Regions from separate parts of the Methylobacterium sp. WL12 genome, predicted to be linked through region 3. Evidence: riboswitches for the same ligand, from Rfam matches in the RefSeq annotation. Region 3 holds a riboswitch; each other region holds the start of a gene.

Region 1 (2,196 bases), on a different contig from region 3:
TTTCCTGATCCTGATCGGCTTGGTCAACCTCGTCGTCCTCGCGGGCGTTTGGCGCGCGTTTCGCCAGATGCGTCGCACAAGCCGTTACGTCGAAGCCGACTTCGACGTGCTGCTCGCCAACCAGGGCGTTCTGGCCCGCATCCTACGGCCCTTGTTCCGCCTCGTGACGCGCTCCTGGCACATGTACCCGCTGGGCCTGCTCTTCGCGCTCGGCTTCGACACCGCCACGGAAGTGAGCCTCTTCGGGCTGTCGGCCTCTCAGGCGAGCAAGGGTGCCGACCTCTGGGTGATCCTGGTCTTCCCGGCCTTGTTCACCGCGGGAATGGCCCTTGTCGACGCAACCGATGGTGTGCTGATGCTCGGCGCCTACAGCTGGGCCTACGTCCAGCCCATCAGGAAGCTGTTCTACAACCTCACCATCACCCTGGTCTCGGTGGCGGTCGCGCTGGTCATCGGAACGCTAGAGGCGCTGAACCTGCTGGCGGACAAGCTCAACCTTCAGGGCTGGTTCTGGCAGCGGCTGGCCGCGATTAGCGACAATTCCGGAGTCCTCGGGTTCGGCATCGTGGGCCTTTTCGCGACTGCGTGGCTTCTGTCGTTCCTCATCTATCGCCTCGGCAAGTTCGACCGAATCGATGTCAGACCGGCGGACGTTCCGTGATCGTCTCCGGAAGTCTCTCAAGCCAGCGCCCGGCTTGTCTAAAACCTCACATGCTGGAACAACCTGTTTCCGAATGTTGACGCAAGGAAGCGTTACAGCCTAGCTTAAGCCCGACGGTTCCCTTCGGGGATCAAAAGGGAACGCGGTGAGGATGAGGTCCGAAAGGACAGGTCCGAAGCCGCGGCTGCCCCCGCAACTGTAAGCGGCGAGCCCATCATCAACACGTCACTGGGTGCCTCGGCACCTGGGAAGACGATGAGAGGGCGGTGACCCGCGAGCCAGGAGACCTGCCGTCAGTCGTGGTCACACGCGAAACACATCGGGCGGGGTGTCCTGATGGGTGTCGAGGCGTTCGGCTGTCCTAACGGCAGGCAAGCGCCCGGGCCTCGTTCGCGGTGACGTGCCACAGACGTCGCCCGAGGCTTGTCCCGTGTCCTTCCCCTCCCGATCCGCGTGCCTGCGCACGCTCGCGCTCGCCTGCGCCTCCCTTCCCGGTCCTGTGCTCGCGCAGCAGACCGCCGCCCCCTTCGCCGACGTCCCGCGCGGGGCCGAGGCGGCCGTCACGCTCTCCGAGCTTTCCGTTTCCGCCACCGGCGTACCGACGCCCGTCGACCAGGTCGGATCGAGCGTGACGGTGCTCACCGCCGCTACGCTGGAGGCCCAGCAGCGCCGCACCGTCCCGGATGCCCTCCAGCAGGTGCCGGGCCTCAACGTCGTGCAGACCGGTGGACCCGGGGGCCAGACCTCGGTGTTCATCCGCGGCTCGAACTCGAACCACGTGAAGGTGCTTATCGACGGCATCGACGCGACCGACCCTTCGAACCCGAACGGCTCCTTCGACTTCGGGCAGCTCCTGACCGACGACCTCTCCCGCATCGAGGTGCTCAGGGGTCCCCAGAGCGGCCTCTACGGCAGCGACGCCATCGGAGGCGCGATCTCCTTCACGACGAAGCGTGGCGAGGGACCGGCCAGGGCCACCGCGCGGATCGAGGGCGGCTCGTTCGGGACCTTCAACCAGAGCGGCCGGGTCAGCGGGTCGGAAAACGGCTTCGACTACTCGGTGTCGATCCAGCATCTCCGGGCTGCCGCAACGCCTGTGACGCCGCCCAACCTCGTCGCCCCAGGAGCGACGACCCGCCCGAACTACTACGACAACGAGACCGTCTCGGCGAAGTTCGGCTACCAGTTCACCGACACGTTCCGGATCAACTCGATCACGCGGTTCATCAACTCGAAGCTGCTCTTCAGCGGCGACGACTACGGCACCTTCCCGGTGACGCTGGGCGGCCTGCGCAGCCAGGCGGACGTGCAGCAAGTCTTCACTCGCAACGAGGCCGAGTGGACGCCGTTCGCCGGTTTCCACAACGTCTTCGCGATCAACTACTCGAACCTCTACAACCGCCAGGTCCAGAACGCGTACGACCCGTTCAACCCGCTCCCGACCGCCGGCCTCGGCGAGCGCACGCGGTACGAGTACCGCGGCGACTACCAGCTTTCGCCCGGCAACCTCGTTCTGTTCGGCGCGCAGCGTGACG
Region 2 (2,196 bases), on a different contig from region 3:
CCTCGGGTACGTCCTGGCGCCCGGGCTCGTTCCGTACGCGAGCTATGCCACGACCTTTACCCCGCAGGTCGGCCAGGATCGGAACGGACAAGCGTTCAAGCCGGCCACCGGCGACCAGATCGAGGCGGGCGTGAAGTACCTGATCCCCGGCACCAACATCCAGACGGCGTTCGCCGGGTTCGACATCAACCAGTCGAGCATCCTGATCCCTGACGCGAGCAACATTGCGTTCCAGACGGCTGGCGGCGCCGTACGCTCGAAGGGCTTCGAGGCCGAGGCGACCGCCAATCTCGCGCCCGGTACGAACCTGACCATCGCCTACACGCACGTCGACATCCGGTTCGTGAACTCAACCTCGTTTACCGGCGACTCCCTCAACGGGAACCGCGTCTCCGGCATCCCCAGCGATACCTACGCGTCGTTCCTGACTTATGCCTTCCCGCTATCTTCAGCCCTGCGTGGGCTGCAGTTCGGCGGCGGCATTCGCTACATCGGATCCAGCTACGCGGATGATCAGAACACCGTCCGCAATACCGCCGTGACGCTCTACGACGCCCTCGTTGCCTACGACTTCGCCGCGCTCGATCCGAAGTACAAGGGCTTCCGGGCGCAGATCAACGGCTACAACATCTTCAACCGGAGCTACACGACCTGTTCGTTCGCCTTCTGCAACTTCAACCAGCCAGCGACCGTTATTGGCAGCCTCATCTATCGTTGGTAAGATAGAGAACCTCAGGCCGAAAATCGACTGTCAGAGAGGCTTCGAAGGGTAAGGGGCGGCAGTTGGCTCAATCCCCGGAAGTGGCCATTCGAAAACAGCGAGGCCACGGATCCCATCTGTCACAGCGAGGCCACACAAGCCGCCGATTTTGTTCATGGCGTTGACGAGGCTTGTCAGAGCATCCGATGGTGACAGCGACGGTTCCTTTCCGGAGGATCAAAAGGGAACGCGGTGAGGGCCTTGGCCCGAGGCCGTGGCTGCCCCCGCAACTGTAAGCGGCGAGCCCATCATCAACACGTCACTGGGTCCTCGGGCCTGGGAAGACGATGAGAGGGCGGTGACCCGCGAGCCAGGAGACCTGCCGTCAGTCGTGGTCACACGCGAAACGCATCGGGCGGGGTGTCCTGGTGGGTGTCGAGGCGTTCGGCTGTCCTAACGGCAGGCAAGCGCCCAGGCCTCGTTCGCGGTGACGTGCCACAGACGTCGCCCGAGGCCCCGTGTCCGCCATTCGCTTTTCTTCGAGCCTACGCACCATCCTGCTCGCCACCTATGCCGGCATCCTGTCGCACGCGGCCCTATCGCAACCGGCGCTGAACCTCGCAGAGGCCAATCTCGACGAGATCTCGGTCACGGCCGAGACGACCACACCGGTCGCGAACAGTGCCGGGCCAGCAGCCAGCGCCGGCTACGTCGGCGGCACCACCGGCGTCGGCGGCACCCTGCGTACGGTGAATTCGGCCAGCGCCGGGACGATCTCAGGCGCCGAGATCAACAGCCGCCCGATCACCCGCCCGGGCGAGGTGCTGGAGTCGGTGCCGGGCCTGATCGTCACGCAGCACTCGGGCGAGGGCAAAGCCAACCAGTTCTTCCTGCGCGGCTTCAACCTCGACCACGGCACCGACATCGCGATCGACGTCGACGGGATGCCCGTGAACATGCGCACCCACGCCCACGGCCAGGGCTACGCCGACATCAACTTCCTGATCCCCGAGCTCGTCGGCGCGGTGGAGTTCCACAAGGGGCCGTACTTCGTGCGCGACGGCGACTTCGCCTCGGCCGGCTCGGTGCGGATCGACTACCTCGACACCGTCGCGAAGTCCGTCGCGCTGACCTCGTTCGGCTCCTTCGGCTACGCGCGGGCGCTGACCATCGCCTCGGCGCCGCTCGGCCAGGGCAACCTGCTGGTGGCCGGCGAGGCGCAAGTCTACGACGGCCCCTGGGACGTACCGGACGCGCTTCGCAAGGTGAACGGCGTCGTGCGCTACAGCCAGGGCACGGCGCTCGACGGGTTCTCGGTTACCGGCATGGCCTATGCCAGCCGCTGGACCGCGACCAACCAGATCGCCTCACGTGCGGTCTCGGAAGGCCTGATCGGCCGTTTCGGCACCCTGAACCCCACCGACGGCGGAGACTCGTCGCGCTTCTCGCTCTCGGGCCGCTGGAGCATGACCGACGACACCGGCATCACGCGGGCC
Region 3 (2,196 bases):
CACCGTCCGCCTGCCCGGCGGCGAGGTGCTGGAAGCTCATTCCGGTCTCGGCGCCAGCATGGACCACCCGGACTTCGTGCACCTGCGGATGCGCGGCTCGACCCCGCCGGGCACCTACGACCTCACCGAGCGCGAGGCTTTGTTCCACGGCGTCCGGGCGATCCGCCTCAACCCGGTGGGCGGGTCTGCCGCCATCCACGGCCGCGACGGCCTGCTCGCCCACACCTACATGCTCGGGCCGAGCGGCGCCTCGAACGGCTGCGTGTCGTTCCGCAACTACGACCGCTTCCTGCAGGCGTTCCTGCGCGGCGAGGTCCGGCGCCTCGTAGTGGTCGCCGGCCGCGGCGACGGCCCGGCCCGGTTCGCAGCGAGCCGCTAGGGCGTTCCGAAGCAAGGCGGAGACCGGCTCGCATGATGGCCACGCGACCGCGCAGCAGGTGAACGCGGCGTCGCGGATCGGCCACACCCGGCGACGCGCTGCGAAAGCCGGATTGACGCGCAGTCCGCGCCCGACGCAACCTGTGCGCGAGGGTTCCTCATCGAGGATCAAAAGGGAACGCGGTGGGAGGGAGCCTGGAAGGGCCTTCGTCGAAGCCGCGGCTGCCCCCGCAACTGTAAGCGGCGAGCCTTCCACCAACGAACGTCACTGGATGCGCCGCATCCGGGAAGACGGTGGCGGGCGACGACCCGCGAGCCAGGAGACCTGCCCTCGGTCGTGGTCACACGCGAAGCGCGTCGGGCGGGGTGCCCCGGCGGGTGTCGAAGCCTCATGCCGTCGGAGGGACGGCGCGGGGGATCGGCCTCGTTCGCGGTGACGTGCCACGTCGCGTCGCCCGAGGTCCCGTGTCCGTATCCCGTTTCGCTCCGCGCCTGCGCACCCTTCTGCTCGTCGTCGGCGCAGCCGTCCCGCCACAAGCCGTCCTGATGCGGTCCGCCCTGTCTCAGCCGGGCGTGGCCGAGGCCAACCTCGACGAGATCTCGGTCACGGCCGAGACCGTCGCTCCGGCCGCGACCGGCCCGGGGCCGGCGGCGAGCGCCGGCTACGTCGGCGGCACCACCGGCGTCGGCGGCACCCTCCGGTCGGTGGATGCCGCGAGCGCCGGGGTGATCTCCGGCGCCGAGATCAACAGCCGCCCGATCACCCGGCCGGGCGAGGTCCTCGAATCCGTGCCCGGCCTGATCGTCACGCAGCACTCGGGCGAGGGCAAGGCCAACCAGTTCTTCCTGCGCGGCTTCAACCTCGACCACGGCACCGACATCGCGATCGACGTCGACGGGATGCCGGTGAACATGCGCACCCACGCCCACGGCCAGGGCTACGCCGACATCAACTTCCTGATCCCCGAACTCGTCGGCGCGGTGGAGTACCACAAGGGGCCGTACTTCGTCCGCGACGGCGACTTCGCCTCCGCCGGCTCGGTGCGGATCGACTACCTCGACACCGTCGCGAAGAACGTTGCGCTGACCTCGTTCGGCTCGTTCGGCTACGCGCGGGCGCTGACCATCGCCTCGGCGCCGCTCGGCCAGGGCAACCTGCTGGTGGCCGGCGAGGCGCAGGTCTACGACGGCCCGTGGGACGTGCCGGACGCCCTGCGCAAGCTCAACGGCGTCGTGCGCTACAGCCAGGGCACGGCGCTCGACGGGTTCTCCGTCACCGGCATGGCCTATGCCAGCCGCTGGACCGCGACCAACCAGATCGCGTCGCGCGCTGTCGCGGACGGGATCGTCGGCCGGTTCGGCACCCTGAACCCGGCCGACGGCGGCGACAGTTCACGCTTCTCGCTCTCGGGCCGCTGGAGCATGACCGACGACACCGGCATCACGCGGGCCTCGGCCTACGTGATCCGCCAGCAGCTCAACCTGTTCAACGACTTCACCTACTTCCTCAACGACCCGGTCGCCGGCGACCAGTTCCACCAGCTCGACCAGCGCATCCTCGGCGGTGGCGCGGCGAGCCACGTGTTCCAGGGCGCGCTCTTCGGACTGCCGATGGAGAATGAAATCGGCGTGCAGACCCGCACAGATTCGATCCGCGTCGGGCTGTTCAACACCGTGAACCGCCAGTTCCGCGCGGGCGTCCTCGACGACCGGGTGCTGGAGGCGAGCGGGGCGTTCTTCTACGACAACCGCGTGCGCTGGACCGACTGGCTGCGCACCAGCGTGGGCTTTCGCGCCGACGGCTACTACGCCGACGTG

The links. Region 3 has a riboswitch for cobalamin ahead of FV226_RS20800 (TonB-dependent receptor plug domain-containing protein). Riboswitches for the same ligand answer to the same signal wherever they lie in the genome.
Region 1: linked by a shared signal. The riboswitch ahead of FV226_RS16560 (TonB-dependent receptor) and the one ahead of FV226_RS20800 (TonB-dependent receptor plug domain-containing protein) in region 3 are both predicted to bind cobalamin.
Region 2: linked by a shared signal. The riboswitch ahead of FV226_RS16545 (TonB-dependent receptor) and the one ahead of FV226_RS20800 (TonB-dependent receptor plug domain-containing protein) in region 3 are both predicted to bind cobalamin.

What each region holds. Positions count from the first base shown of each region.
Region 1 is NZ_VRUW01000044.1:30,824-33,019, forward strand. Features, by position in the region: gene FV226_RS16555 (HoxN/HupN/NixA family nickel/cobalt transporter) at 1-661, shown strand, start outside; cobalamin riboswitch at 759-971, shown strand; gene FV226_RS16560 (TonB-dependent receptor) at 1,092-2,196, shown strand, end outside.
Region 2 is NZ_VRUW01000044.1:26,659-28,854, forward strand. Features, by position in the region: gene FV226_RS16540 (TonB-dependent siderophore receptor) at 1-721, shown strand, start outside; cobalamin riboswitch at 903-1,102, shown strand; gene FV226_RS16545 (TonB-dependent receptor) at 1,342-2,196, shown strand, end outside.
Region 3 is NZ_VRUW01000072.1:1,256-3,451, reverse strand. Features, by position in the region: gene FV226_RS20805 (DUF2778 domain-containing protein) at 1-379, shown strand, start outside; cobalamin riboswitch at 513-726, shown strand; gene FV226_RS20800 (TonB-dependent receptor plug domain-containing protein) at 925-2,196, shown strand, end outside.